Regions from separate parts of the Dokdonia sp. Hel_I_63 genome, predicted to be linked through region 1. Evidence: riboswitches for the same ligand, from Rfam matches in the RefSeq annotation. Region 1 holds a riboswitch; the other holds the start of a gene.
The links. Region 1 has a riboswitch for thiamine pyrophosphate ahead of thiS (sulfur carrier protein ThiS). Riboswitches for the same ligand answer to the same signal wherever they lie in the genome.

Region 1 (15,855 bases):
CTGAGGTGAGCGCAGTCTAACCGCTCAATCTTTAACGCAAACTGTTTATTGTTTTGACATAGGCTATCCAAATGCTGATTTTATTTTTTTAAAACTCTGTAGCGGATTTTCTGTTTTCCAAATACTTCCCAACACAGCGATTCCATTATATCCTAGTTCATTGACTTGTGCTACATTTTCTGGACAAATACCGCCTAGGGCTATGATTGTTTTATCACTGTTATTTACATCAAAGCCACGGGCTTTGTAGCCTTCCTTTGAAATGGAATCAAACACAGGACTCAAAAAGTGATAATCGAATTCAAAATAGCAGTCTTCTAGAGCTTGCAAATCATGAAAGGAAGAGCTTATCGTTTTTCCGAACATGTTTAATCCTTTAAAATACTTACCAGGATTATCTATGTGATCCATGCGATGTTGTTCCTTAAAATGGATTCCTTTGAGATTGAATTCGTTGATTATCCTATGATGATCGTGCACTACAACCCTGTCATGAAATACCGTATCTATCTGCTGTATATAGGCGCTATATTCCTTATAACTTTTATGTGGCTTTCGTAAATGATAACATGCTAATCCTTGTTTAAATAACTGGTGTAGTATTTCTACTTCATTAGGGATATCATATTCTGGTGATAGTACGATGATCATGTTTTTGAGTTAAGGATTGAAATGAAAATCCTTTTGCCTTTTTCTGGCAAAAGATTGTAGTGGAAAGCCTGCCCACGCTTTTGCAGCGTGGGAACTCCCACATCTTTTTACAGATATACTTCGGAACCTTTGGCTTTAAATTCTTTAGACTTTTCTTCCATTCCTTTTTGGATGACTTCGTTATCAACTATGTCATTTACAGCAGCAAAATCTCTTACTTCCTGAGAAATTTTCATGGAGCAAAATTTTGGTCCGCACATGGAGCAGAAGTGAGCCACTTTTGCTCCAGCAGCTGGTAAGGTTTCATCGTGATACTCACGAGCGCGCTCTGGATCGAGCCCAAGATTGAACTGGTCTTCCCAGCGAAATTCAAAACGCGCCATACTCAGCGCATTATCTCGATGTTGTGAACCTGGGTGACCTTTGGCCAAATCTGCAGCATGGGCAGCTAGTTTGTAAGTAACCACACCAACGCGCACGTCTTCTTTATTAGGTAATCCTAGGTGTTCTTTTGGAGTAACGTAGCACAACATCGCACAACCATACCAGCCTATCATGGCAGCACCAATTCCAGAGGTAATATGGTCATATCCAGGCGCAATATCTGTGGTAAGCGGCCCTAAAGTGTAAAATGGAGCTTCATCGCAAAGCTCGATTTGCTTCTCCATATTTTCCTTAATCATGTGCATCGGTACGTGACCAGGACCTTCTATAAAGCACTGCACATCATGCTTACGAGCGATTTTTGTAAGTTCGCCTAGTGTTTCTAGCTCGGCAAATTGTGCCTCGTCATTTGCATCTGCTACAGATCCTGGGCGTAAACCGTCACCTAAAGAAAAGGCAACGTCATATTGCTTTAAAATCTCACAGATATCTTCAAAATGGGTGTATAAAAAGCTCTCTTTATGGTGTGCAAGACACCACTTTGCCATGATAGATCCGCCACGAGAGACGATACCCGTCACGCGATTTGCGGTCATAGGCACATAACGCAATAGCACACCGGCGTGTATGGTAAAATAATCTACGCCTTGCTCTGCTTGCTCAATTAAGGTGTCCTTAAAAATCTCCCACGTAAGATCTTCGGCAACGCCATTTACTTTTTCTAAGGCTTGGTAAATAGGAACTGTTCCCACGGGAACAGGGGAGTTACGTATGATCCACTCGCGTGTTTCATGTATGTTTTCACCCGTAGATAAATCCATGATATTATCTGCTCCCCAGCGGCATGCCCATACTGCTTTTTCTACTTCTTCCTCAATGGACGAGGTAACTGCAGAGTTTCCAATATTTGCATTGATCTTCACCAAGAAATTACGTCCTAAAATCATAGGCTCTGCTTCTGGGTGGTTGATGTTTGATGGGATTACGGCGCGACCTCTTGCAACTTCCGAGCGTACAAATTCTGGCGTGATTTTATCAGGAATAGATGCACCAAAATGTTCTCCTTTATGTTGCTTTCTAATCTCCGTCATCTCATCGATACGCTGATTTTCGCGAATAGCGATATACTCCATTTCTGGAGTGATGATTCCTTGTTTTGCATAATGCAGCTGCGTGACATTTTCACCTTTTTTTGCACGCAAAGGTTTCTTTAAAAGCTTGAAACGCATATGGTCTAGGCTTTTATTATTAAGACGCTCGTTGCAATAGGTAGAGGAGTAGCTGTCTAATTGTTCTACATTATTGCGCTCCAAAATCCACGACTCACGTATGCGTTCTAAACCGCTGTGTATATCAATTTCTTTGTTTGGATCTGTGTATGGACCAGAGGTATCATACACCGTTACTGGCTCGTTTGGCGTTTTCCTTTTGGTCATTGAGTCCACAGTATCACTAAGCGCAATCTCACGCATAGCCACTTTAATCTGTGGGTGAATCTTACCGTTTACGTAGATTTTTTTTGAATTAGGAAATGGATTTCTGGTAATGCCGCCTTGCTTAGGCGCAGTGTCTCTATTTTTCATCTTTCTGGATTAATTAATGATGTTTTTCTACTCTTGAAGTACCTAGAAACAGCAATTATCCGCCTTGTGTTGCTTTAATAATAAGAACCGCATCACCATCATCAGGAACGGTGGAAACCCATTGTGATCTGGTAATAATGCGCTCATTAATAGCCACAGCAATCCCACTAACCGAAATATCGAGTTGGGTGAGAATCTGGTCTAGTGTGACCTGTGCTGGAAATTGATACGAGGTTTGATTGACCTTTATGTTTATCATGTTTAATACAATTATGAAGCATTGTGCTTCGGTTATATAAACGATAAAGGAATGAGAAGGATAGAATTAAAAATAGAGGAAGTGCGTAGTGGTGCAAGAACCTCTAACTTTTCCCTACGTTGGTATTAACCAAATCAGGTTCTAAGGATTTTTCTCAAACTAATTTAATAGCTACTCCTAAAGTTTAGACTTTAAAAGTAGTAATTATTCTCAACTAGACGAGAGAAAATGTAAAAAAATATAATGTTATGTTATGGTTGGTAGGTTTTTATAGGGATATAGGAAACAATCTGCTTACTAATAAGTTACTTGATAAACTCTTATAGACACAGCGTAAATCAGCTATTACTAACCGCAAAACGCATTACAAAATGGGTGCCTTCATTGGGTGTACTCGTACAGAAAAGTTCGCCTCCATTCATTTCAACAAAGTCTTTTGTGATGAGTAGTCCAAAACCCGTTCCTTGCTCGCCCTTAGTGCCTAAAGTTGTCTTAGGAATACAATTTTTAACAAGGTTTTTGCGCCAGCTAGTTGTCATTCCCACACCAAAATCTTGTACGCCTATTTCAATACCCTCAGGCCCTTTCATACTTGATAATATGACATTTTGATTCTTTGTACTGAATTTTATGGCGTTTGAAATCAAATTACGTAATACCACTTTAAACATATTTTCATCAATAAATAGGGTAGGGGTTTCAATTTCAAATAATAGCTTTATGTCCTTTTCTTTTGCTGGGCGTTGAAATTGCTTTGCCATAGTATTAAATATTTCTTCAATATCGCAGTGCTTTTTATTGAGTTTAATTCCTTCTAGCTGATTATATGACCAGTCTAATAAGGCGCTTACCATGGCAATTCTCTCATCCAACTCATTTTTAAGACTTTGTGAGATTTCTTTTAATTCATTGTCCTCTATTTGGTTTTCAAGTAGATTGACCAGTAAAGAAATATTATGCAGCGGTCCTCTAACGTCATGTGTAAGCAAAGAAAACAGCTTGTTTTTAAGAGAATTGACAGATTCAAGTTCGCGATTTTTACTCTCTACATCTTGCTTTGCAATTTGTAGATCTTTCGTCTGCTTGTCTACTTCTAGAGCAAGCATTTTATTAGTTTCTACCTGCGTCCTCATGTTAGACTTTTCTATAAACTTAAACTTATAACTAACGAGAATAGAAAATAAAATAAGTTGGAGTGTAATAAGTAATGATGTAATGAATACGATAAACTCCCTATCAACATCATAGTTTTCCTTTAAAAACCATGCACTTATATAGATGACTGAGGAGAGCAGCATCGGGGAATATGCATACAAATAGTATTTATTAAAACGCTCTTCATTAAATAAACGAATCCCAGAAAAAATATTCAAAAGTACAGATAGCAAAGCAGTAATCGCTGCAGACATTACGAGCGAACTATGTAACCAAGGAATATGGATAGTTAGAATATTAAGAACAAAAAGAATTGGGATTAAAACTGTGCTATATTTTAAAAAAGTATAACTACGCGATATTTTAGGATGATTGCCGCGATGAATATTTAAATAATTGGTTGTAAACAATAAAAATCCAAAGGTGGTAGTCATTGCAGAGATAAGCGATCCATTTTTTTGAATAACCTCAGGAAGAAATCCTTCTGGAAAAAGTGACCAACTCCAATGTAGTGTGAGTCCAAAAAGAATGATACAATAGTGACACAGAATTTTGTGCCTTAAAATTAAATAAGAAACAAAGTGATAAACTCCGAAAACACCAAAGATGGCGGTAAATGAGGAAACTATTAAAAAATTAATATCAAAACTATTCATATGGGGCGGTGGTTAGTTAAGAATATAATACAAGTACAATAATTAAGAATACTTGATTTTCATCTAGATTCTTAATTACGTTTCTAAGGCTCAAAACTTATATAAAATGTAATTACAATTAGGGGTTATAATAACTTAAATATGAAGTAGTTGTCTCTGTAATATAGTAAAAAAAACAATTCCTTTGAAAATTGTCTACTTAAAATTTACAGTAAACAATTCTGAATTACAGAAAATTTAGTTGGTGAATTCTAAAAAATATACCGACTCTATATAGCGTATATTTCTCTTAACAATACTAAAAACAGCTTACACATAACTACTGAATAGTAGATTTAAGCGTCTATAACTAAAGAAGTAACAATTATTTATTTTGTGTGCATTTTATCGTAATAATTTCTTTTCCAGTGACTTTTAAATTATTCTTTGCTATCTTACTAGTGCCCCAAAAGTTATTTAAGTTGAAAAACAAGCTACTTTTAGTCCTACTTGTATATTGCTATTGCGTGCCTATTGTATCTCAAAATAGCGCTAGTGGCGATATTGATAGCGTGAGTATTTTAATTTCCTCTTCTAAGGAGGAAAACCTAAACGGGAATTATAAGGATGGATTAAAATTTGCAACATCAGCCGTGCAATATGCAAATCAAGGTAAGGATAAAACCTTACAGGCAAAGGCTTATGTGAGTCTGGCAAATACCTATCAAGCTATAAAAGATTTCGCTTCCGCGAAAAAGTACTATAACCTCGCACTCCGTAAAAAAACAGATGATTACTTCGTAAACGTAGCTTCACTCAACGGTCTCGGTAATATATACTCAATGGATATAACCACTGCAGACGAGGCTGCTGCTTATTTTGAAAAGTCTATCGTATACACACTAGAGGCAGGCAAAAATGAGCATTCCTTTTATACCTATTACAATATAGCGGGCATGTACCTTAATTTTAAAGATCCAGATAAAGCATATCCTTACATTCTAGAAGCCGATACGTTGTTGCCTCTCATTGACAAAAAAGACCCAATCTACGGGCTTTTACAACAGTTGAACTTTGCTATTTATCACAACCAAAAAGAAGATCATAGACTCGCGCTCACCTTTATCAATAACGCACTAGAGATAGGAGAGGAGCATAGCCTCATCAGAGGACTCATAGATATTTATGATTTTAAAAGTGAGATACACCAAGAGCTAGGAGAATATGACGCGGCTCTGGAAAGCCTTAGAAAACATTTCTATTATAAAGACTTAGATTTTAATGAGATAAAAAATCTCCAAATAGAACAAGTTGAAGCAGATTTTAAAGTAAAAGAGTTCCAACAAAAAGCCGAATCGTCTCAATTAAAATCTAACGCTATCTTTATAGGAGGTATTAGTGCGCTGCTATTTTTAAGTACCGCCTTTTTAATCTTTTATAATCACAAAAGGCGGTTGTCATTCTTAGCACTAGAAAAAAATAATAAAGCCCTATTACAAGCAAAAAATGAAGCAGAACACGCCCATAAATTAAAATCTGAGCTATTAGTTAATATTAGTCACGACTTAAGAACACCCTTATATGGAGTGGTAGGTATAACGGAGATGCTTATAGAAAATCCTTCCATTATTAAGACAAATAAAGGTCTTTTAAATGCTTTAAAATTCTCTGGAGATCATTTAAAATCGGTGGTAAATAATATATTGAAGATTAATGAAGTAGAGTCTAACAACATTACGATTAAGCGTACAAAGGTTCATTTAGGCAACCTCTTAGAGAATATTACTACCTCCTTACATTATCTAGCAAACGAGCAACAAACGGAACTAAAACTAGCTATTGCAGATGAGATTTCTAGCTACTACATCTTAGATGAAACTAATCTCACAGAGGTTCTTTTAAAACTCATTGATAATGCGCTTAAAAACACAAAAAATGGTACTGTAACGCTCTGTGTAAATTTAGCTGAAAGAGAAAAAGGTAAGGATCACATCGCTTTTAAAGTCTCAGACACAGGAACAGGTATCTCAAAAGAAAATCTAGCAGTCATTTTTGATAGTTTTAAACAAGCTAACACAGAAGAAAACACCTCATACGGTATTGGTCTTGGATTGCCTATCGTTAAGTCCTTAATGAAGGTTATGGACAGTAAATTATCTGTCACCAGTGAAGTAGGAGTAGGATCGCAATTCTCGTTTATCCTAGCATGCGAAGTTGCAGATAAGCTTGATGAGCAACCGATGGTTTCTGAAACTAAAAGCCTACACATACTAGTCGTTGAGGACAATAAAATCAACCAACTAGTAACTCAAAAACTAATAAGCACGCTAGGTCACAAGTGTACCGTTGCTGTAAATGGAAAGGAAGCTATAAAAGAATACCACAACACCCATTTTGATCTCATCTTAATGGATCTCAATATGCCCGTGATGAACGGCTTTGAAGCCTCAGAAGTGATTTCTGCAGAAGATGGTGATATACCCATCATAGCATTAACAGCTCTAGAAATAAGCGAGGTAAAAGAGCGATGCCACAATGTGGGCATACGTGATATTATCAATAAGCCTATCAACAAAGAAGCGCTTGAGGCTATCATACAGGAGAATATACACTGTACAGATACTATCTAGACTTAAAAAAATGCACAACCTCCCGCATAGAATCCACATTTCCTCTCCGTTAAGGAATCAACATCTATTTTAAGGTAATAAAAACTGTAAGTGAGCAGTAATACGCCTTAGACTTTTATGTGGGTAGTTAATCGCTTTTGTGGAGGGTATATTACAGAAGGGAATAACTGAGTTATAGCTAGAAGTGGTTTTTAGGGGAAATGTTGGGCTTTGGGAGAAAAGATTGTTGGTTTACGGTTTCTCGTAAAGGTTGTTGGTGATAGAGGTTTATTTTTGGGGATCTGGATGACACACTCTTTACAGCGTTGGCTAGAGTAATGTGAAGGAAAAGTGTGTGAAGTGGAATTCCGAGGCTAATTAATATTGTAAGATTTAGAATTTTAAAAAGAGTTTGTTTGAATCACTGAGTAATTTGATAAGCTATAATAATTACTATAATTTTATATATTAAAATCAGTGTATGAGTAGTTTAATTAATTGGGAGGACCTTAAACCATATAGAAGTGATCAAAAAAAGAGTTTTGAAGAACTCTGTTATCAAATCACATATGAAAGATATCAAGGTGAAGGAGTTTTATCATCTATTGATGACAGTGGTGGTGGTGATGGCGTTGAGTTTTATATTGAATTTCCAAACGGAGATATATGGGGCTGGCAATGCAAGTTTTTTGGACGATTCGACGAAGGTGGTGGTAAAGAACAGATAAAAAAGTCTCTTAAAAAAGCAGGCGAAGTTCACGGAAGTAATCTAAAAAAGTGGATTTTATGCTCTAAACTTTCTCTTACTCCGAATGAAAGGAATTGGTTTTATAATAAGTTAGATAAAACCAAAAGAAATGGGGAACAAGTTTTACCTGACCTACACTCTATTACATTAGATCATTGGGGTGAGAGTGAGATATTAAATTTCTTGAGGATTTATCCAGACATACATAAATACTTCTTTTCTGAGAAAATGCTTGATCTCGATTGGTTCAAGAAAAAATTTGAACTCATTTTAACCTCTAGTGTTATAAAAGCAAAATACCTCAATGGTCTACACATAGAAGGTCAGGCCGATACATCAATTGCTCGTGTTATGTGTGATGAACGTTTGATTACACTAATAAAAGAGCACGCTGCTGAATTAGATATAGAAGGATTTGCCGTCGAGTTTTCTACTAGAATCAAAGCGATTGAAAACAATGAGAATGCGATTGGTTTTATGGATGATTATGAAACTGTGAAAAAATACGTTTTGTCTAGAGGTATTCCAGAGATCATAGATAGAGGTAATCAGCTCATTAATAAATCAATCGAACTTATTGAAAAAGAAGAATTCACAGAACTCGATTCATTGATTGGCAATATAAAGTCCTATGTGGGAGAGTTAGATAAATTATACAGTGAGTATTCTGGATATAAACTTATCGAGAAAATACCAAATATCCATTGGAATACTGAAGAAGTTGAAGAAAATGAGGATGTCAAAAACAAGATTAAAAAATGTAGAGAAACGATCCTCGGTCCATATTTTACGCTTAGAAATTATGTCGATTCCTACCAAGGGATTTTCTATTACTTTGAATTTATAAAATTAAATGAACTACATATAACTGGGAAAGCATCTAAAGGAAAAACCCATCTTGCCGTAAACACTGTTGAGTATCAAATTAACAAAAATAAACCTGCAATATTTTTATTTGGCAAAGATTTTAAAAGTGATATGCCATTTCGCGAGCAACTTAGAACTCTATTAGACATTCCTAGTAATTGGAGTGTTAGTGATTTGCTAGGGGCACTAAATATCTCAGGACGAATTCATAAAACAAAAGTAATTCTATTGATTGATGGACTTAACGAGGCTTATCATTGGAAAAAAATATGGTCAAATGATTTAGAGGCATTTATCAATGAAATAAATCAAAATTATCCACACATTTTATTTATTACTACTTATCGCAGTTCATACGAAAAGGCGATTTTTCCTGAGAATTATTTCAAATACGGTGAAGGAAACTATAAGAAAAAAGCACGAGTAGATGGTTTTGAAAATTTTAATCTGGATGAAGCTATAGATAAATATTTCAAATATTATAAGATAACTCTAGAAAATAGATCTGGAGCATTAAATTCTTTTAGAGAACCTCTTTATTTAAAGATATTTTGCGAAGCCAAACAAGGTCAAAAGGTTTCATTTCAAAATGAAGATTTATTTGATGTTTTTGATCAATACATTAAAAAATCTAATGATAGTGTATTGGCAAAACTTGAGAGAGAACCAAGGTTCAATAGGACATTTTTGTTTGACAAACTAAGTATAATTTCAAATAAATTATGGAATTATGGAGCAAGAGATATTGACTTAACTGAGGTGGTACCTTCAGCCCTTTCTGAGGATGAATTAATCGCTTTAGAAAGAGAGGATTTATTAATCTTTAGAGATTTTGGCGAATCTGAAGTCGTAACATTTACTTATGATCTTTTAAGTGGATATTTTATTGCAAAATCAATACTAAATGGAATTACAAGCGTAGATGACTGTAGTAGTTTTATTTCAAGCTCAAAATTTTATGATGAATTATTAGTGCAAGGCTCGCTACATCCACTTTACAGTGACATATTAAGATGTTTCTGCGTATTAGCTATTAAGAAATTTGGATTAAAGTTCTACAAACCTTCATTTCATAATAGATTAACAACAAATATTGTAAAAGCCCTTTTTGAAGTGAGTACTAACATCGTTGTTGAAATTAGAACAGATTCAATAAGATTCATATCAGATGTATTTACAAAAATAACGAATAGGTCTTTATTATTTAATTTATTTTCTAACACTGAATTTGATAATAATCATCCGCTAAATATGAATCTATTATCAGATTTATTATTAGAACTACCTATGGCTGAAAGAGACTTAACTTGGACTGAATACATTAGAAAAGAATATCTAGGGTTACGAGGATATGGTTTTAAAAAACTTATTCAAAATTTTGAGGAAGTAACTATCAAGGAAGAAAATCACTCCGAGCGACTGCATTTAGCATCAAAAAAAATTATGTGGTTTCTCACTTCGACTAATAAAGATATGCGTGATTTTTCCACCAAAGCACTTTACTATTATGGAAAAAAGTACATAAATAAATTTTTTGAGCTCGTTATATTTTCATTAAAAATAAACGACCCTTATGTTTCAGAGAGAATGTTAGCCAGCCTTTATGGGATTGTAATCGCTCTTTTCGAATGTAAACTTTTATCAAAAGGTGATAAAGAAGATCTGAAGAATATCGGGCTAAAGATGTATGAATTAATATTTCAAATGGAAGCAGAATGTAGTACTACGCACATTTTAACAAGAGAATATGCAAGACGTATAATTGACATTGCTTATAAACATTGCCCGAATTTACTCTCAAAAGATCAATATGCACTTTCTCAGCCTCCTTATTCATTTGGTGGAATAAGAGATTGGGGGGAATATGATTATGGCGAAAGAGATTATCATTACGAATCGCCCTTAAGGATGGATTTTAGCAATTATACCTTGGGAAGAATTGTGCCGAACGGACATTCATACTCCAACCCACCTGAAAAACAAAAAGTAAGAAGACAATTATACTGGAGAATTTATGAGTTAGGTTGGAATTTTGAGGCTTTTGGGGAGGTAGAAAAAAGACTTGGCGATGATAATTATCTATATCCACGAGATGAACAACCTACAATAGATCGTTACGGAAAAAAATATTCTTGGATAGCTTATTTCGAGATATACGGTTTTAGAGAGGATAATGATTTAGTTAAAGAAGAATATCCTAATTTTAGACCATCTGGAGCCGACATTGATCCCACATTTCCTGTGCTTCCAGAAAATAAGTTATACTTCGAAGATGACTTATTGGGAGATAGGCATCTACCATTAATTGATTGGTACAAGATAAAAAATATACCGTCGATGTCAGATTACCTTAATGTGAAAAATCTGGATGAAGATAATTTAGATTGGATTTGCGTAGGGGGAATGGTTTCGCAGATTGAGGAAGAATCAAATAGAAAAACCTTTGTTGTATTACAGGCTTATATAGTAGCAAATGAAGACTATGATGACTTTTTATGTTTTCTTAAAGACAAGGATGCAGTTTATGGTAATTCAAATCAATTATCTGAAAATTATTATACCTATGCTGGAGAAATGAATACATTGATGGACTCTACTTATGACAATTACCGTGATATATATTTTAAAATAAAAAGAAGAAAGAGGAAAGTAAAAAAAGGAGAAGAAGGTTATTATCCAAAGGTTGTATTTAATAAAGGAAGTATTTCTATGGAGTCTCCTGATGAAATAGAAATTGAAGAAAGAATTAATAAAGAGTTCAAAGTCCTTAGCCCTGTATCAGGATATAATTGGGAATCATATCATAGTAAAACAAATCAAGCTGGGCATCAAAGCGTACTCTCCAAAGAATTATCATTTCACTTAAATTTATTCCCAAAACCGCAGACATTTGATTTATTTGATGATAAAGGACAACTTGCGTACAAGAAATATCATTTCCACGAAAATTACAATTCACACCAAAATTTTGAATACCTGAGAAAAGATTTATTACAAAAATACTTGGAAGACACAAATCAAAATATTGTTTGGAAAATTTGGGGTGAAAAACAGACTTATTTTGAAAATCATAATGAGTCAATAAATTTTTACAAAAAACACAGAGTAGATGGATATCAGAAATTCAAATCAATACTTTCAGAAGAACAAGTTTTAGGATGATTTGTTTGTGAACAAGTTTAATATTACACATAAAAATTAATTTTAGGTTGATATTTTTTTGATGGCCTCAGAAACTTTGGTAATAAAATAGGGGAGTAGAATGTTAAGCCCTTTATAGTGTTAGTCGAAGATACTCTAGATTAATCCTAATGCTATATAGCTGATTTTTTGTCGTTTCTTAAATTGTTCTTTATATTATATTCCTCTTTTTTCAAGCTAGTTATATGAATAAATACACCCTAATTTTTTTCTTATTTTTCTGCCAATTTTCATTTTGTCAAACATTTGTGGATGATGTTGAAAAAGTAGAAAATGTTGTTATCACTTATAAAGTTGACAACATCGGTAAACGATATGATGTCAAAATAGATAGTAATTTAACGACCTATCACAACGTAGGTTGGCAAAAAGGCTGTCTAGAACATTTTATGAATGGCGAGCTCAAATATCCAATGAGAATGCTAAATGAAGAATGGAGATCAGTATATTATTTCGTAAATCCTAAATACAAAACAAGTTCCCTTAGAAAAGAAGATTTGCAAAAATGTGGGCAATTTAAGAAAGGTGAATTTAAATATATGGCCGCAGCATATAATCAGACACGTATACTCAGAAGAAGAAAACGACAAATTGAAAAGAGTGGCTACAAAGGTGAACGCCAAGTATACAATATAGATTGGACAGATGAAAATATATATGTTTTAACAACTCTCAAACTACCGTTACATAAAGACAAGGAAAAAATAGGGAATGTTATTAATGTAGAAATTATAGAAATATTAGATGACAATTCTTACTTATATCGTTCATCTTCGTCACAAAGTGATAAGTTAATATTTGGAGTTATTAAAAAAGTAAAATAGAAGGATTGAATAGTTAGATATTGTTATGTCAAATAGAATCTTAATCTAAAGTTGAATTAGCAACCCACAAGAATCGCTCAAACAAAATCATCCCGCATATTTTCCCATATAAGCGAATTATAACCAAAAGAATTACCAAGCATTTTGCAGCTGTAATAATTGATCAGTCTGAAAAAGAGCTCTTTCAAAAAAATATTCTCCCAGGTTTTTATTTTAGTTATAAGATTCCGTGAATCTCTTAAAGTCCACTATAGCAATAAGTACGTAAAAGGGCTGTTACATAAATGCTGACGATATAGACCTAAAGGCGCTATATCTGCATTTATGTAAAATAGAACCGAAAAGGTTCTATTCGCCATTTAACTTATATATCAATTTGTACTATAATTTATATTATGTCAAATAGAATATTTAATTACACAACACAATAGTTCTTTACTTCACTTGTATACCCTCTTTAAATTAAAATCGCTCTAATTTTCATTAGAGCGATTCATTTCACTTTGAGTTATTAAGTTATCCGTGCTGCATATTATTTTCGCGAAAGCGTACCACTCATTATAACTAATCTATAGTTTCTGTAATACCGCAAGTTTTTTCTTTACCGTAGATACGAGTTGATTTGTAGGATGTTGTATTATAAACTTTGTATAATTTGCAATTGCTTTATCAGTTTGTTGCATTTCTTCTTGTGCGCTTGCTAGACTGTATAATGCTCCTGTAGACGCTGGATACATTTCGGCCACCAGTTCTAGAATAAACAATCCGCCTTCTTTATTACCACCTGAAAATAGTCTGTAGCCAGCTGTACCAAATTCATCTTCAAAATCATAGTATTTATATCTTGTATCTTTTGCCACTTCTATACCTACAGATTTTACCTCTGCAAATTTACCTGCGGTAAATAACTCCGTGAGATAATCCATTGGGTTTAAAATAGCTCCGGTCTCGTTGTAATTGAGCGCTACGTCAAGTACAGGATCTTGATTTGTAAAATACTCCTCAGATGTCATCGCTACAGCTAGATGTGGTATGGTCCAGTCTTTATTATCCCATTGAGATCTATCTTGCCACCAGGCAAATGAGAGATATGCGTTGAGTCCTGAGTTAGGTAAAGTAACGCGTTTAGTATCTCCATAAAAGTTTATATTTTCGGCAGTGGGCTCTCCTACTATAATCGCCTCTGTGTACTGCTCTATCTCATTTGTAAGATTTTGACAAGCAGAAAAGGTGTTACGACCTATTATATAAAAAAAATTACCACGGCTATTTATCTCAGGTCTTGCCATAAGTCCTTTTATGAGGGGTTTATTGTTATAATTATTTCCACCACCATTGAGACGCACGTCATACACAAGCTTCTGTACGTCTGTCGTATCTATAAACTCAAAAAGACGTTTATAAAAATCGTGTAGCGTTTCTTCATCATCGTGGAAAACGGAGCTCTGACGCACATACAAGGTTTTTGTACCTGGTATCATTTCAAAATAATACAGCTTGTCGTTAAGATGTTTTAAATAAAAGGGAGTCGCATCTTGCGCTCTACCACTCTCCCACTGCTCACTAGGGATTGTAAAGCCATAATCTCTTGATAACTCTTCAAGCGGTATCGCATTAAGGGTATGGGTAAATTGTTTCCCCTCCTTTTCTAATGTGAGTGTAACTGCCGTGCTGTACTTAGGGATTACTCCTTGTGCGTGCAATACTGCTGGCACGGTGAGAAACCGCATCCCGTAGGCTTTTAGATATGATTCATTTTCAACGGGTACAACGGCACGTACTTTTTCTATAGCTTGTAATACTGCTACAGTTCCTATTTTAAGAACTTTGGCGCCTATAATGGCTGCATTTTCTTTAGTTGCCCCTTCTACAAATACTCCGTCTTCAAAATGATATAGATTTACAGGCAGCACTCCCTGTGATGCAACCGTACTAAAAGGTACTTGGGTGTGACCGTACTCAAAGAGTGACACCATACGACTTAACCCTACTTTTACCTCGTGCTCTTGCATCGTAGGGATTTTGTTATAAAATGCATCTGCGGCCGAATTCCATTTTTCGGCAGTGACTTTTTTAAATAAGAAGGGGTATTCCTTATGTACGGTTTCTTTTAGATAAGTTAGATCTTCTTGCCACTGTGCAGCGGTAAGAGGCTTCTGAGCAAAAGCGCTAGCACTGCATAGTAGTACTAAGAGTGTAAGGCTAAGTTGTTTAATGATGGTCATTGGTTCGTTTTTTGATTTATATAAGAGACCACAAATAACACACAATGTTACACCACCGCCACATGATATGCCCTGAACAGTCACAATTCACTCCCGAATTGTAATTCATTCATTACAAACTGTTTTACAGGTTTAAAAATGCATTTTTACGCTTTCGCGAAAGCGTTATTAAAACATTATTCAGCATCTAAATCCATAAATCCATCATAGCGAATGCTTGTGCGCTGCACGCTGTTTACAGAAATCTGTACTTTCTTGGTATTAAAAAATTCTATAAATACCTCATAGGTTTCAGCATCTTGAGATATAGAAAATGTTATTTCTGTACGATCTGTTTTTTTGTCTTTGGTAATTTCAAAGGATTTTGGAATTCCAGAAAATTCCACACCATTTGATGAGTTGTAGCCACCGCCCATCCTGCGCTCGCCATAATACGGTAAATAAGCGCTCACGCTATCATTATGTATTTTGAGAAAGTTACCGTTACCCAGTAAATTGATGCGGCTGCCGCTGTTACCAGCCCCTAGCCCATTATTTACTGCTAGTTGGTTGAGCACATTACTTGCCAGTGGGTATGCCCAGGTTGCTGTAATATCAATCTGGCGATTGTCTATTAATTCTTGCACACGGCTTGCGGTTGCGAGCTCCTGCTGCGTCATGGGTTGCTTAGTTTTACACGCGATTGCGAGTATAAGAAACGGGATGATGATGATG
Region 2 (15,855 bases), 1.9 Mb from region 1:
ATAATGAAATCGCTACCACTACTGGTATAATCCATAACAGATATTTCCACCAGTTGCTATAGTCTCTTGGTAGGTCTATAATAGGTTTAATGTCATATAATCCCTGATTTACGGTGTCAAGAATCACATTATTTACCTCAACAAGAAAGGTGTCTGTTTCAACCGTTCTTGTGCCTATAATTACTTTTTGTTTTGGGATTACATAACGACCACTGTCAAACTGTGTCAAGCCATATTTTTTAATAAGCTTCATTCTAGCAGAGGTAGAACTTGCTGTATCAATCGCATAACTCTCAATAACCTCCAGCGGACTAAAAGTCTGTCCTTCTGGAAAAATAACAGCTTCACCATCATTTGCTAGCGCCTCAATGATGTAATTGATTTGCTGGCCTATGAGAATACTTGTAGAATCTATGGTGGCACGTACATCATCTTGCGAATGAACGTGAAGTGAGGGAATAAATAGCAATAAGAATAACGATAACGCACGAAGAATCGCATTCTTAGGAGTTGTTATGTATGTTACGTTGTTATTCATTAATTGTTGTAATCTAAACTTTTTATTTTAACCTTATCCTCTTCTCTTGAAATAGCCTAGTAGCTTCTTTACATAGCTCTCATCTGTCCTTACATCTATCACTCCTGCACCGCTACGTTTAAAGGTTTCTTTAAAATAATCTACACGCTCTCGGTAATAATTACTGTAATCGCTACGCACTTTTTTTGAACTTGTATTTACAAGCATGAGTTCGCCAGTTTCTTCATCTTCCATCTGTACAATACCTAGACTTGGGATGCTTTCCTCGCGCTCATCATAAATGCGTATGCCTGTAATATCATGTTTATTTGCAGCGATTTTCATCGTTTGCTCATAACCATCTGTAATAAAGTCTGAAAGCACAAAAACAATTGCTTTCTTCTTCATTACATTACTCAAGTATTTAATAGCTTGAGAAAGGTCTGTTTTCTTGGATTTTGGCTTAAATTCTAGTAGTTCGCGTATGATGCGGAGTACGTGGGACTTTCCTTTTTTAGGAGGTATAAATAATTCTATCTCATCTGTAAAAAGGATGAGACCTATTTTATCGTTATTCTGCATGGCGCTAAAGGCTAGCGTCGCAGCAACTTCTGTCACAATCTCGCTTTTAAATTGCTTATCTGTACCAAAAAATTCTGACCCAGACACATCTGCTACGAGCATCATGGTGAGCTCGCGCTCCTCTTCAAAGACTTTAATGTAAGGTTCGCTATAGCGAGCGGTTACATTCCAATCGATGTTACGTACATCATCACCAAATTGATACTGGCGCACCTCAGAAAAAGTCATACCACGTCCTTTAAAAGTAGAGTGGTACTCACCACCAAAGATATGATCAGACAGTCTACGTGTCTTTATCTCAATCTTGCGTACTTTCTTTAAGAGTTCCTTAGTATCCAATGGTTCTTCTTGCCTTTTATGTAATAGTATGAGGGTTACAAATGGTCTTTTTATCTAAAGACTATGGTACTTCAATCTGATTTACAATCTTGTTGATGATATCTACAGAGGTGATGTTTTCTGCTTCTGCCTCATAGGTGATTCCTATACGGTGGCGTAAGATATCGTGTACGACGGCTCTTACATCTTCTGGAATTACATACCCTCTACGCTTTATAAAAGCATAACACTTTGCAGCAGTTGCAAGGTTAATACTACCACGAGGAGATGCTCCAAAATTAATAAGAGGCTTAAGATCTGCTAGTCCATAATTTTCTGGGTAGCGAGTTGCAAAGATGATATCGAGAATGTACTTCTCAATTTTTTCATCCATGTATACTTCTTTTACAGCTTCTTGTGCACGTAAAATTTGCGCCACTGTAACTACAGGATTTACTTTTTCATAAGAACCCTTTAAGTTTTGGCGTATAATGAGTTGTTCGTCTGCTATTGTTGGGTAATCAATTACCGTTTTAAGCATAAAACGGTCTATTTGTGCTTCTGGAAGTGGGTAAGTACCTTCTTGCTCTACAGGGTTTTGAGTTGCCATTACTAAGAATGGTTTATCAAGAACAAAGGTTTCATCACCTATGGTTACTTGCTTTTCTTGCATCGCCTCTAGCAGTGCAGATTGCACTTTGGCAGGAGCACGGTTAATCTCATCTGCAAGCACAAAGTTTGCAAAAATAGGACCCTTCTTGATGCTAAAGTCTGCAAGCTTCATGTTATAGATAAGTGTTCCCACTACATCTGCTGGAAGTAAATCTGGAGTAAACTGTATACGAGAGAAAGATCCGTCTACGGCTTGTGCAAGCGTATTAATCGCTAGTGTTTTTGCAAGACCTGGAACTCCTTCTAAGAGAATATGACCACGACCTAAAAGACCTATAAGTAAACGCTCGATCATGTGTTTTTGACCTACGATTACCTTGTTCATTTCCATTGCGAGAATGTCTACAAAGGCACTCTCTCTTTCTATCTTCTCATTGATAGCCTGTATATCAATAGCAGTAGTATTTTCTTCCATAATTTCAAATTCTATTAAGCAGATACTTCTAACGTCGCAAAATCACATTTTATTCCAATAAAGCTTGTTAACATTTGGTTAAAAATAAAGGAAAATAAAGGGCTTCGCACACATTTGGCTAGTTTTAAAAGCGGTAATTTTATTCTGAACGCAAATTAAAAAACGATAATGAAATTTTCAAGAATTATTCAAGGTTGCATGACGTGGGGTGTGTGGGGTAAGCAATTCAATCAGCAGCAAATGATTGAGACTATGAACCATTGTTTAGAGAAAGGCATTACCACTTTTGATCATGCAGATATTTATGGTGATTACACGACAGAGGGTGAATGGGGTAACGCTTTCGCGAAAGCGAATATCTCCAGAGACCATATACAAATCATAAGCAAATGCGGTATCCAAATGAAAGGCGATGCACGAGCAGAAAATACCATCAAACATTATCAATATGATAAAGAGTACATCATCTCAAGTGCCGAAAGGTCACTGAAAGAGCTGCGTACTGAATACCTAGATTTATTTTTATTACACAGACCTAGTCCGCTACTTGAGCCAGATGAAGTTCATGAGGCAGTGAGCCAATTACAACACCAAGGCAAGATTAAGGATTTTGGAGTATCTAATTTTACACCGCGAGGCGTAGACTTAGTGGCAACAAAAAGTAAGGTAAGCGCAAATCAAATTGAGATTTCTATCACTGAGCGTTCTTCACTTACAGACGGAACGCTAGATTATATGATGGCTCATCAAATCACGCCAATGAGTTGGAGTCCGCTGGGTTCTGTTTTTAGAGAAGACACTCCACAGAATATGCGCATTAAGAAAAAATTGAAGGAACTAGGCGATAAGTATAACGCAACTGAAGACCAACTACTGTTAGCATGGTTGCTCAAACACCCAGCAAATATTCATCCAGTTATAGGGACTACAAGTAAAGACCGCATCACAAATGCTGTAGCAGCAGTAGCGATTAATCTTGAAAGAAAAGATTGGTTTGAACTGCTGGAAGCTAGTACAGGAGAAGAAGTAGCGTAGATTATAAAATAAAAAAAACCTCAAAAGAAATGAAAACAGCACTTATAACAGGCGCAACCAGCGGGATAGGTAGAGCCACAGCAATACGCTTTGCAAATGAATCTATAAATCTTATTCTCTGCGGGCGACGTCAAGAAGAACTTGATACTCTCAAAAATGAATTAAGTAAGCTCGTGCAAGTACAGATACTCAATTTTGATGTGAGAAATAATGAGGATGTACAAAAAGCTATTTTAGACCTACCAGAAGATTTCAAACAAATAGATATCCTAATTAATAACGCAGGTAATGCTCACGGACTCGACCCTATACAAAGCGGATCTATAGAGGATTGGGACGCTATGCTTGACATTAACGTAAAAGGATTGCTTTATGTGAGTAAGGCGATTATTCCACAAATGACCGCACGTAAAAGCGGACATATAATCAACATAGGGTCTACCGCTGCCAAAGAAGTGTACCCTAATGGTAATGTGTATTGCGCAAGTAAGCATGCCGTAGATGCTATTAATCAAGGGATGCGCATTGATCTAAATAAATTCAACATCAGAGTAGGAGCCATACATCCTGGAATGGTAGAAACAGACTTTAGTAAAGTTCGCTTTAAAAATGATGACAAGCGAGCAGATAAGGTGTATCAAGGTTTTGATTGCCTACAACCAGAAGATATTGCAGATATTATTCATTTTGTAGTATCAAGACCTTATCATGTAAATATTGCTGATCTCGTGGTGCTTAGTACGGCACAAGCATCTTCTACTATTGTAAATAAAAGTTGATTGCAAGCTGACTAATGAAATAATGCGATGATCAATAAACGCCTTCTTGTCAAGAACTTACTCGCTCATAATGACGAGAACAGTTTCTACGACAAAAAACGTAAGATTGACATCAGTAACAAAGAAGGGAAAGCAAAGTTTTTAAAGCATATTTGTGCGCTTTCTAACAGTAACCCAAAGAACAATTCTTTTATAGTAATAGGCGTAGATGATGGCGAAAATGCTATTATAGGTGTGCCATTTTTTGATGACAGCAAACTGCAGAATCTCATAAATGCATACTTAGATAATCCTCCTATTATATCTTATGAGAATATTCCTTTTCCTAATTTGCCGCAAGACAAAGTAGTGGGACTTGTTACCATACGAGCACAAGATAAGCTTACAGCGTTACGGCGTAATATCTGGAAATATTGGGGTGGTACGGTGTTTTTTAGAGATGGGAGTATGTCTATGCCTAAGACGTTCAAGTCAGATATTGTAGATGTAAATAGTGAGATTGTTGCGGCAATAGAAAATCACGCAAAAAACAGCATAGGTCTCACGCTTGATGGTGTAATGGACTTTGTAAATCATCGTCATAAGGACATGGAGAGCACTTATAAGGTGTTTAAAGAGCAGTTTGTGTTGTGCTGGGCTGGAAATAAAAAAGTGGTTAAAGGTCAGACGTACTACTCTCGGGTAGATATAGAGCTCATTAATGAACAAGTAAAACTATTTTACTCAACACTAGATGAGGTAACTATTACTTATGATGAGGATTGCTTCAAAATTCAAGAATTTGTACACTTGGGAGTACAAGAGCACTTTAAATATTATCCACTAGAAGAGGTAGTAATACGCTTTCGCGAAAGCGGTACTTATACCATTGATACAACGCTTATTTTTGAACCACCAGTGATAGATAAGAAGACCTTGTATCATATTTTTAATAATAACAATGTTATTTTTTATAAACTGAAACGAGGTATAAAGCTTAATCAAGGGGAGTGGAATGATTTATATAATCTAGCTAATACCTACTTGATTTGTTATCTCAATGGTTTTGAAACAGCCATACAGAAGCTGGTAGAATTGAAACCTTATTTGAAAGTTTTAGATGGTGCTGTCTACGGAAGATATAAGGAAGCCATGCGTATTCTGAGAAAAGTGCGTTATGAATGAAAAATTAAAAAAGAAAGAATAAGAGTATGAGAACATTAGTTTTCGGAGATATACATGGAGGTTATAGAGCCTTAGTGCAGGTAATGAAGAGAGCAAATGTCACACGAGATGATCATCTCATTTTTTTAGGAGATTATGTAGACGGCTGGAGTGAGAGTGATGCAGTTATAGATGAGTTAATGCGCATCAAGAAAGAATATAAAAAAGTCACTTTAATACGTGGTAATCATGACGACCTTGTGCAGCAATGGCTAGAAGGAAAAACAATGTCTCCTAAGTGGTTACAGCATGGCGGGCAAAGTACAATAGATTGCTATGAAAAGAGATCTGCTCAAGAAATTCAATGGCATATTGAATTTTATAAGACTTTTGAGGATTACTATCTAGATGATGAAAATCGCTTTTTCTGTCATGCGGGTTTTCAAAATTTAAACGGTCCAGAATACGAGTGGCATAGTACCGCATTTTATTGGGATCGTACACTCTGGGAGATGGCTTGCGCTATGAGAGAGGATCTCAAAAAGGAAGACCCGTTATATCCTAAACGGTTACAATTATTTGAAGAGATTTATATAGGTCACACACCCACTACGCGTATTAATTCCTTGGTTCCTGTTAATAAAGCAAACATCTGGAATCTTGACACTGGAGCAGCTTTTAAGGGTTCACTTACGGTCATGGATGTGGATACAAAGGAGTTTTGGCAAAGTGATGCGCTTCCATCACTATACCCAGATGAAATAGGTAGAAATTAATAGTTGGCATTGCAACAAGCAATTAATAAGGAGGTCCGGCGTTTTTAATTTCTCCCGTATCTTTAACACAAAGAATCTTTTATGAACTTTAGCGCCCAGCCGCACATTGCGAGATGGTTTATCATCATCGCTTCGCTTATCATTACCACACTCATCTTGTGGAATGTGTCGCTGTTTTTTGATCAGCTCAAGGATGCAGAGCGTTCTAAAGTGGAAATATATGCAGCTGCTTACAGAGCCTTTGCAAATACGAGCGATGTTAATCTAGAAACTAGAAACAGGGATACACGCATTGTTTCTGATGAGCTTATATCCCTACAGCAATTTATAATAGGTGATAATAGAACCATCCCTATACTTTTATACAGCATAGAAGAAAACCATTACACACCTAGGAACATCAATAAAGAAGATAAACTCTCGCAAGAAGATTTTAAACGTCTCGCAGCGGAGTATGCACTCATTAATGAGCCTATTGTAATAGGGTATGACGGAGTTGATAGTCAGATTTTATACTACGGAAACTCATCTGTTATTAATCAGCTTAAGTATTTTCCTATTGCGCTTATTGTGATTGTTATTCTCTTTGTGGCATTGATTTACTTCTATTATTTAACCTCAAAAGCAGGAGCTCAAAATCTACTTTGGGCGGGTATGGCAAAAGAAACCGCTCACCAGATAGGTACACCACTTTCATCCCTTGTAGGTTGGACAGAAATTCTCAAAACGGAAAATGTAAATCCAGATTACATTGCAGAGATGACTAAGGATATCAATAGGCTAGAGACGATTACAAATCGTTTTAGTAAGATAGGCTCTGTTCCAGATCTAGAAGAAGTAGATATCATAGCAGAGACACAGGAAGCCTATGATTATCTGAGTAAGAGAAGCTCTAAGCTCATTAATTTCACCTTAGATGTTCCTCAAGGAGAGCTGCCTGTGATGCTTAATAAAGAACTCTATGGGTGGACTTTTGAGAACCTCATTAAAAATGCAATTGATGCTATGAAGGGTAAAGGAGCATTAACTATCGCAATTTCGCGTGACATTAGATTTGCCAAAATTCTAATTACAGACACAGGTAAAGGAATCCCAAAATCTAAGTTTAATAGTGTCTTTGAACCAGGTTTTACAACAAAAAGACGTGGCTGGGGTCTTGGACTTTCCCTCGCAAGACGTATTGTTGAGGAGTATCATGACGGACGCATAAGAGTACTAGAATCAGAATTGAATAAAGGAACCACTATGCAAATCTCCCTACGACTAGCCGAATGAATACACGTGTAAAAAATATAAAAGAAGAAATTATAAGTGATCAGTGGGCAACGCTTAAAAAAGTCCATTTTGACTATCAGAATGAAGATGGCTCTTGGGATCAGGTGCGCCGCGAGGTGTATGATCGTGGTGATGGAGCTTGTGCGCTGCTATATAATGTAAAAAGGCAAACGGTATTGCTCATCAAACAATTTAGACTGCCAGCATATCTTAATGAGAATGATGGTTTTCTCGTTGAGGCATGTGCAGGGATGATAGAAGATGAGACTCCAGAACAAACGATTATTAGGGAGATAGAGGAGGAGATGGGGTATCGCATTGATAACATTACAAAAGCGGGTGACTTTTTTATGACTCCTGGTGCAAGCACAGAGCGCATTCATATGTTTCTTGCGTCATATGAGGAAGAGCAAAAAGTTAGTAATGGCGGTGGTTTGGCAACAGAACATGAAGATATCACTGTGATTGAGTACGCTTTCGCGAAAGCGTTAAAAGCATTAAAAAATGGAGAGATTAGAGATGCAAAAACCGTAATCTTGCTGCAAAATTTGGCGCTTTCTGGAATCATGGAAAGATCTAACTAGCCAAATACATCGTACTTCTTTTATGACAACCGAATTAAAGACCATACAAACGACTATTTTACAGTGCAACTGCCCAGAATGCTACAGTAATAGTGGGCTAGAGTTGAGCTTCAAGCAAGAGTGGAAAGATACTTTCTGGGTCAAAAAAGCGACAGATGTAGTACGTGAAGAGATATACTGCAAGCACTGTGAATTTCCTATTTATCCCGTAAAATGGACCGAAGATATTGAGCGTCTTTATGAGTACAATCTAAAACGCGCCGAAAAAGAAACCTTCTTTAAAGTAAAATCACAAACCTATGTGATAGGGGCTATTACTCTAGCAGTCATTGCTATTGTGGTTTTTTCGTTGGTTAGTGGTTTGTAAATCGTCTTAAAACTCCCCTTTTATAGCTTCTACAAGATTTTTAAACTCTCCATCGGTAAGTGTCACTTTTTTCTTAAATTGGATATCCTCCATAGTTTGTAGCGGTACAAGATGTATATGTACGTGAGGAACTTCAAGACCTATTACAGAGACGCCTACGCGTTTACAAGGCACTGCTTTTTCTAGAGCAATTGCAACCTTGCGAGAGAATAGCATGAGGTCAAGATATTCTTGTTCCTCAAGATCAAATATTTTATTTACCTCTTTTTTAGGAATACAAAGTGTATGTCCTTTTGCATTAGGATTTACATCCAGAATAGCGATGTGTTTATCATCTTCGGCAACAATGTGTCCTGGAATTTCTCTATTTATAATCTTTGTGAAAATGCTTGGCATAATTTGAAATTGAAATTGAAACTGAACTCGAACAAGCTTCTTATTTACTATTTTTAATTCTGGTGACGATTATTCTTATGAGTTAATCGTTTTCATTTCTGAGCGATGCGAGATTGTTTTCGGATAATATATTTGCTTTAACTTGAATGTTGAGATTGCGCATGCTTTCTCTTAGTTCTTTTAAACAAATTCTGAGTTTATGAACTTTGTCGTTAGTGGTTCCCGCCCCTAAGGCTTCTCCATAGTTTAAAGTAGATGAGCAAGATGATCGTATCAATTGTTTTGCGAGATATTCTGCAGTAAATAAGATGGTTTTTTATTGTAAAGTATAATAACCGCAGCAGCAAAATCTTCCAGAAGTTCACTCAAATCGAAAGGTTTATCGCTCATATTATAATTCTTTAGCCAACTTCATTTTTCAACTTCTCGTTCAATTTCAATTTCAACTTCAATTTCGAGTTCAACTTAGTCTCTTGAGATAGAAACAACGTCAAATTTCATCACGCCACTTGGCACTTGAATTTCGGCTACTTCGCCTACTTTCTTGCCTAGGAGTCCTTTACCTATAGGTGAGTCTACAGAGATGAGACCTTTTTTAATGTCGGCTTCATTTTGAGCTACAAGTTTGTAGGTCATGGTTGCGCCATTAATTTGATTTTTAATCTTTACCGTAGAGTGCACAAGTACTTTAGAAGTGTCTAGTTGTGACTCGTCAATGATACGTGCATTTGAGGCTAGGTTTTCTAGCTTAGCAATACGCATTTCTAGCATACCTTGGGCTTCCTTTGCAGCATCATATTCGGCGTTTTCACTTAAATCTCCTTTGTCACGAGCATCTGCAATATCTTGTGATGCCTTAGGGCGCTCTACATCGCGTAGGTGATTGAGTTCATCCTTGAGTTTCTTTAAGCCCTCTGGTGTATAATAATTTACCTTACTCATAATAGATCCGGTTTAAGTATAATTAGTTTAAAAATGTTGTCATTTTATGCATACACATAAAAAAAGTCCCTCTTCGGGACGTGTCTCACGAATATACAAAATATTTTAAATCCTTTACCGTTTTATGGTACCTTGCGAGCCTAAATTATTGAAATCACGCTTTCGCGAAAGCGTAAAAAAAATATTTCTATGCGTCAGATATTGACCTTTGTCCTTCTTACTACTCTTTGCTTTTCATGCACAAATAGTGATGATGGAAACCAGCGTAATCCTTTCTTACTAGATGTGAACTTTTCTACACAGTTGAGTGCTATCCAGGTATTAGATTTAGAAATTCCAAGTAACCCTATCTACGTTCAAAACGGAGGTATACGTGGTCTTTTTGTTATTAATACAGGGAGTAGCATTGTTGCGTGGGAAGCATCAGATCCTAACCATGCACCGAATGATTGCTCGCTTATGGTAATAGACGGTATTAATGTAAAATGCCAGTGTGATGATGATAATAGTTACAATCTCTTTACTGGGCAATCTAATAATGAAGTGCTAGAATACACAATGCTTAATTACCGAGTAAATGCTTCTGGTAATAGCATCACAGTATTTAACTAAAAGTAAAAAAAGAAGCCGACTCAAAAGAGACGGCTTCTCACTTACAATTTGTAGTTCAGTCCCCCAACTGATTACACATTGTTTAATTTTAGTGTCTTAAATATAGCGAAAATTAAATAATAAGGTCGTTTATCCCTTAAAATTTAAGTGTAGCTCCTACTAAGAAGTTAATTCCCGCCTGCGGATAATAGCCCGCTCCTTCAATTGTTGTAATCTCATTAGGTACTGAGAAATCATCATCATACGTAAAGAAATACCCGTTAGACACATAGTCTATATTAAAGATGTTGTTTACTAATCCGTTAAGGATAATTGATTTAAAAACAGACACATCCTCTATCTCATAACTTATATTTAAATCATTTGTAAAGTAACTGTCTAGCTTTGAAAAGTCGCTATCGATGTTTCCTAGATATTGTTCTCCTACATATTTTGATAAGAAGCTCAATCTTAAATTTTCAGCAGGTTTATAGCTTATGGTGTTACCCACTACCACATCTGGAGAATAAGAGATATTTGTATGTCCTAGGTTTGTTAATACACCATCTCTTTCAAAAACGAAGTCTCTATTCTTATTTGTGCTTAAAGCTAGATTAGGTTGTATCATCACCTTGTCAGTAATAGCAACTGCGGCATCTATTTCGATACCTGCTCTATAACTCTCGCCACTATTTGCACGTATAGGTGCTCCTACGTCATCTAGTGCTCCAGTTAGAACTAGCTGGTCACGATATCCCATATAATATCCATTTACATTAAGCGACACGCGGCTCGTGTTGTATCTCCATCCTAATTCCCAGTCGTTAAGACGCTCTGGACGCGGTGCTCCGTTTTCAAAATCTGTACGGTTAGGTTCGCGATTTGCTCTTGCAAAAGATGCATATAATTGATTTTCGCTGTCTATTTTATAAGAAAGACCTGCTTTTGGGTTAAAGAAACTATAGTCTTCGTCTACAATAAATTCGGCAACGTCAGAGTTGATTCCGTCTGTAGTGTATGAGATAAAGCGCTGCTGTAAGTCTAAATATCCACTCCATTTTGAATTGAAGCGATAGTTCGCTTTCGCGAAAGCAGAAAATTCTTTTTTCTTCCCAGTCCCGAAGTAATAGTTATCACCAGTCTCACTATCACTAGCAAAACGCGCCCAAATCACTTCGCCAAAATGGTCTCCATCATATATACTACCATAAGCACCACCTACAAAGTCAATCTTATTGTCCTTGTAATTTGCCGTCGCACTTGCCACATAGAAGTCATTGTCTAGCCAGCGACGTCTTATAATATCTGATGTTTCTATGGTTTCACTCCCTATAACTACAGGGGAAATACTGTAAAAAGCAAGATCTTCATCCTCTTTATATTCTTCAAAAAAGCCTCTACCATAGGTGTAGTTTAAACTGAGCTGTGTGCTCCAGTTATTGTCATAACGCTGGTTCCAGTGTAGTTGGTAATGATCCTGCTTGTAATCATCTACTTGATTCTCGTGAAAGCGTGTTTCACCATTCTCATCTGTAAACTGTCCCGCAGGGTTAAAGGTTCTATCTTCGGCTAGTGTCTCTGCATCTATCCCAAACCAAGATTGGTATGTAACCTCTGATCCTGCAAAGTTGATAAGCTTGATAAGCGTATTATCATCCTTGTATGCTGCTTGCAAAAAGTAAGATTTAAGATCAGATGACGCACGGTCGATGTAACCGTCAGATTTGATCTGTGATAAACGACCAGATATCTCTATGTGATCGTTAAGCAAGCCTGTGCTAAATTTCACATTGTGACGTCGCGTCCCAAAAGACCCAAAAGAGTTAGAAATCTCGCCATATGCCTCATTAGAAATTGCATCTGTAAGAATATTAAGACTTGCTCCAAAAGCTCCAGGTCCATTAGTAGAAGATCCTACACCACGTTGCAATTGTAAACTCTCGACAGAAGAGCTGAAGTCTTGAAGATTTACAAAGAACGTAGTTGCACTCTCTGCATCATTATATGGGATTCCATTTATAGTAACATTGATACCTTGATTACCCGTACCGCGCACTCTAAAACCTGTGTAACCTATTCCCGCACCTGCATCTGAGGTTGTTACTACACTTGGTAAAAAGTTAAGCTGCGTGGCAATGTCTTGACCTAAGTTGCGCTCTGCAATTTGTTTTTTTGTAAGGTTGGAATGCGTAATAGGTGAGTCGGCTTTTACTCGTACAGAACGAACTAAAACTTCATCAAGTGACTCTACTTTTGTAGTGTCTACCACTGTTTTCTCTTGTGCGCTAGCTGTAATTCCTGCAAGCGCAATCATACTCAATAGGATCTTTTTCATCCGTATATGGTTTAGTTACGAATACAAAGGGCAAATATTCTAAATGAGTTAGCATTTACATACCTGTGCGATAAGCACATATTGAAGAGGGTGCACCGTGGTGCTTCTCAAGAGAAATATGGTGACACTAGAAAAGCTAATTTGTATAGCGTTATCTGGAAAGACATGTTCCTCATTCCTAAACAGCATTACCTGTTCTAGGTTCAATGGGTATAATCTCAGCTTCGTATAAAAGCACCCCTTTGAGATTTTGCAAAGATATACTAGAGTTTTTAATTAAGATATTATAAAGAAAAAATAAATCCGCTTACTGTACTTTTAAACTGACTAGCATTTTCTAGTTCTTATAAAATTATAAAACGATGCATATTTTGATTTACGGAGCCGGTGGCGTGGGAGGATTCTTTGGTGGTAAACTCGCACTTGCTGGAAATAAAGTGACCATGATTGCTAGAGGAGAACACCTTACGGCCATACAAGAAAACGGTATTGAGGTAAAAAGCATAACAGGAGACTTTAAAGCTAGTCCGTATCTGGCAACAGATAATCTTAGCAAGATTGAAACGCCAGACCTAGTCATCTTTGGAGTGAAGTCATATCAAATAGACAGCGCTGTAAAAGGTATATTGCAATATTGTGATGAAAATACTTTGTATCTGCCTTTACAAAATGGAGCAAGTAATGTAGAGGTCCTCAATTCGATGGTGCCTAAGTCACAAGTACTGGCAGGACTTTGCCGTATGATAAGTTTTATTGAAGCGCCAGGAGTGATTTCTAATCCAGATATTGCGCCTGCAATACTCTTTGGAGAACAGGATAATAGTAAGACGGAACGCCTAGAAAAAATACTGTCTGTATTTACAGATGCAGGAATTAATGCGGCTGTTCCAGATAATATTCAAGTAGCCATCTGGCAAAAGTTCCTTTTTATAACAACCATAAGCGCCATAGGCGGACTAACAAGAGTTCCTATAGGAGTGATGAGAGAGCAGCCATATATAAATGAATTGATGCGCAAAACCGCGCAAGAAGTATTTGAGGTGGCAAAAGCAAAAGGAATTATACTCCCAGAGAAAACAATTAAAAATATGTTTGAAGCCATTAGCAAGCAAGCCCATGAGACTACAGCCTCAACACAGCGCGATATTATGGCGGGAAAACCTAGCGAATTAGAAAACTTCAATGGTTATATCGTGAAGGAAGGTAAAAGACTAGGTGTGCCTACACCCGTAAACGAGATGATTTATGAGTTGTTATTGCCGCAAGAACAACAGGCAAGACAATAGTCATTTCGACAGCGAGCAGCGACGAGAAATCACATTACAGTGAGTATACAAAAGTGAGTGTTATAATGATAACCAAAGCATGTCATTGGCTACTATCTAATTCCCCATAATTAATTGTAAATTTGCCCCCTTAAATGAGGAAGAGCACGCTTTCGCGAAAGCGTATAAATAATACATATACCATGAAATACCACTTTAACGAGATAGAAGCCAGATGGCAACAATACTGGGCAGATAAAGGCACTTTTCACGCGTCAAATAACAGTGATAAACCTAAATATTATGTGCTTGATATGTTTCCTTATCCTTCTGGAGCAGGGCTTCACGTGGGTCACCCGCTTGGGTATATTGCAAGTGATGTGTACTCGCGTTACAAGCGTTTAAAGGGGTTTAATGTATTGCATCCACAGGGATATGATTCTTTTGGATTGCCTGCAGAGCAATATGCAATCCAGACGGGGCAGCATCCTGCGGTAACTACAAAGGTGAATATTGAGGGTGGTGTAGATAACCAAGGAAATGTGATTGCTGGTTATAGAAAACAGCTGGATAAAATTGGTTTTTCTTTTGATTGGAGTCGTGAGGTGCGCACCTCAAATCCTGAGTATTATAAATGGACGCAGTGGATTTTTACAGAGCTTTTTAACTCTTGGTACAATAAGGATACAGATAAAGCAGAAGCGATAGAAACGCTGGTTTCCGCTTTCGCGAAAACTGGAAATGCCGAGGTAAACGCTGCTTGTGATGATAATATCACACCATTTACCGCTGAAGAGTGGAATGCATTTACAGAAAAAGAACAACAAGATATATTATTACAATACCGCCTTACCTATCTCGCAGAAACGGAAGTAAACTGGTGTCCAGCACTTGGGACCGTACTTGCAAACGATGAGATTGTAAACGGCGTTTCTGAGCGTGGTGGTCACACTGTGATACGCAAGAAAATGACACAATGGTCTATGCGTATTTCTGCTTATGCAGAACGTTTAATCCAAGGACTTGAAGGAATAGACTGGAGCGAATCAATAAAAGAAACACAGCGCAACTGGATAGGTAAATCTGTAGGAGCGATGGTTTCATTCCCTCTTAAAGATCATGCCGAAAGTGTAGAGGTGTTTACGACACGCCCTGATACGATATTTGGAGTGTCTTTCATGACACTAGCTCCAGAACATGAGTTAGTAGCTCAGATTACAACTCCAGAACAGAAAGAAGCAGTAGAAGCATACATTGAAAAAACGGCAAAGCGTTCTGAACGTGAGCGTATGGCAGATGTAAAAACCATCTCTGGTGTATTTACTGGAGCATATGCAGAGCATCCTTTTACAAAGGAACCTATTCCAGTATGGATAGGAGATTATGTACTTGCTGGTTATGGTACAGGAGCCGTGATGGCAGTTCCTTGTGGTGATCAACGTGATTATGATTTTGCAAAGAAATTTGATATTGCAATTCCTAACGTTTTTGAAGGCGTAGATATCTCAGAAGAAGCTTTTTCAGATAAGGCAACTACGGTTATCACAAACTCAGATTTCTTAAACGGATTAAAATATAAGAAAGCCGTAAAACTTGCGATTTACGAGTTAGAAAAAATAGGCGCAGGAGCTGGTAAAACAAACTATAGATTGCGTGATGCGGTCTTTAGCCGCCAGCGTTATTGGGGAGAACCATTTCCAGTGTATTATGAGAACGGAATCCCAAAGATGATTGACGTTGCTCATTTACCTATTAAACTTCCAGAAGTAGAAAAATACCTACCTACAGAAGAAGGCGAGCCACCATTAGGCCGTGCAGATGTATGGGCATGGGATACTAAGAATAATGAGGTTGTTTCAAATG

Region 2: it holds a riboswitch for thiamine pyrophosphate, as region 1 does, so the genes downstream of both, JM84_RS01510 (TonB-dependent receptor) here and thiS (sulfur carrier protein ThiS) in region 1, are expected to answer to the same signal.

Annotation. Positions count from the first base shown of each region.
Region 1 covers NZ_VISD01000001.1:2,276,639-2,292,493, reverse strand. The annotation lists gene JM84_RS09960 (thiamine phosphate synthase) at 64-651, opposite strand; gene thiC (phosphomethylpyrimidine synthase ThiC) at 759-2,618, opposite strand; gene thiS (sulfur carrier protein ThiS) at 2,674-2,877, opposite strand; TPP riboswitch at 2,972-3,066, opposite strand; gene JM84_RS09945 (sensor histidine kinase) at 3,216-4,688, opposite strand; gene JM84_RS09940 (response regulator) at 5,150-7,297, shown strand; gene JM84_RS09935 (hypothetical protein) at 7,758-12,053, shown strand; gene JM84_RS09930 (hypothetical protein) at 12,278-12,916, shown strand; gene JM84_RS09925 (tetratricopeptide repeat protein) at 13,486-15,141, opposite strand; gene JM84_RS09920 (DUF4251 domain-containing protein) at 15,318-15,855, opposite strand, start outside.
Region 2 covers NZ_VISD01000001.1:353,779-369,633, reverse strand. The annotation lists gene JM84_RS01580 (hypothetical protein) at 1-538, opposite strand, end outside; gene JM84_RS01575 (DUF58 domain-containing protein) at 572-1,438, opposite strand; gene JM84_RS01570 (AAA family ATPase) at 1,500-2,504, opposite strand; gene JM84_RS01565 (aldo/keto reductase family oxidoreductase) at 2,673-3,539, shown strand; gene JM84_RS01560 (SDR family NAD(P)-dependent oxidoreductase) at 3,569-4,318, shown strand; gene JM84_RS01555 (ATP-binding protein) at 4,346-5,482, shown strand; gene JM84_RS01550 (metallophosphoesterase family protein) at 5,509-6,237, shown strand; gene JM84_RS01545 (sensor histidine kinase) at 6,319-7,512, shown strand; gene JM84_RS01540 (NUDIX domain-containing protein) at 7,509-8,096, shown strand; gene JM84_RS01535 (hypothetical protein) at 8,119-8,463, shown strand; gene JM84_RS01530 (HIT family protein) at 8,470-8,859, opposite strand; gene JM84_RS15435 (four helix bundle protein) at 8,942-9,136, opposite strand; gene greA (transcription elongation factor GreA) at 9,325-9,801, opposite strand; gene JM84_RS01515 (hypothetical protein) at 9,991-10,413, shown strand; gene JM84_RS01510 (TonB-dependent receptor) at 10,550-12,727, opposite strand; TPP riboswitch at 12,887-12,979, opposite strand; gene JM84_RS01505 (ketopantoate reductase family protein) at 13,090-14,013, shown strand; gene JM84_RS01500 (leucine--tRNA ligase) at 14,196-15,855, shown strand, end outside.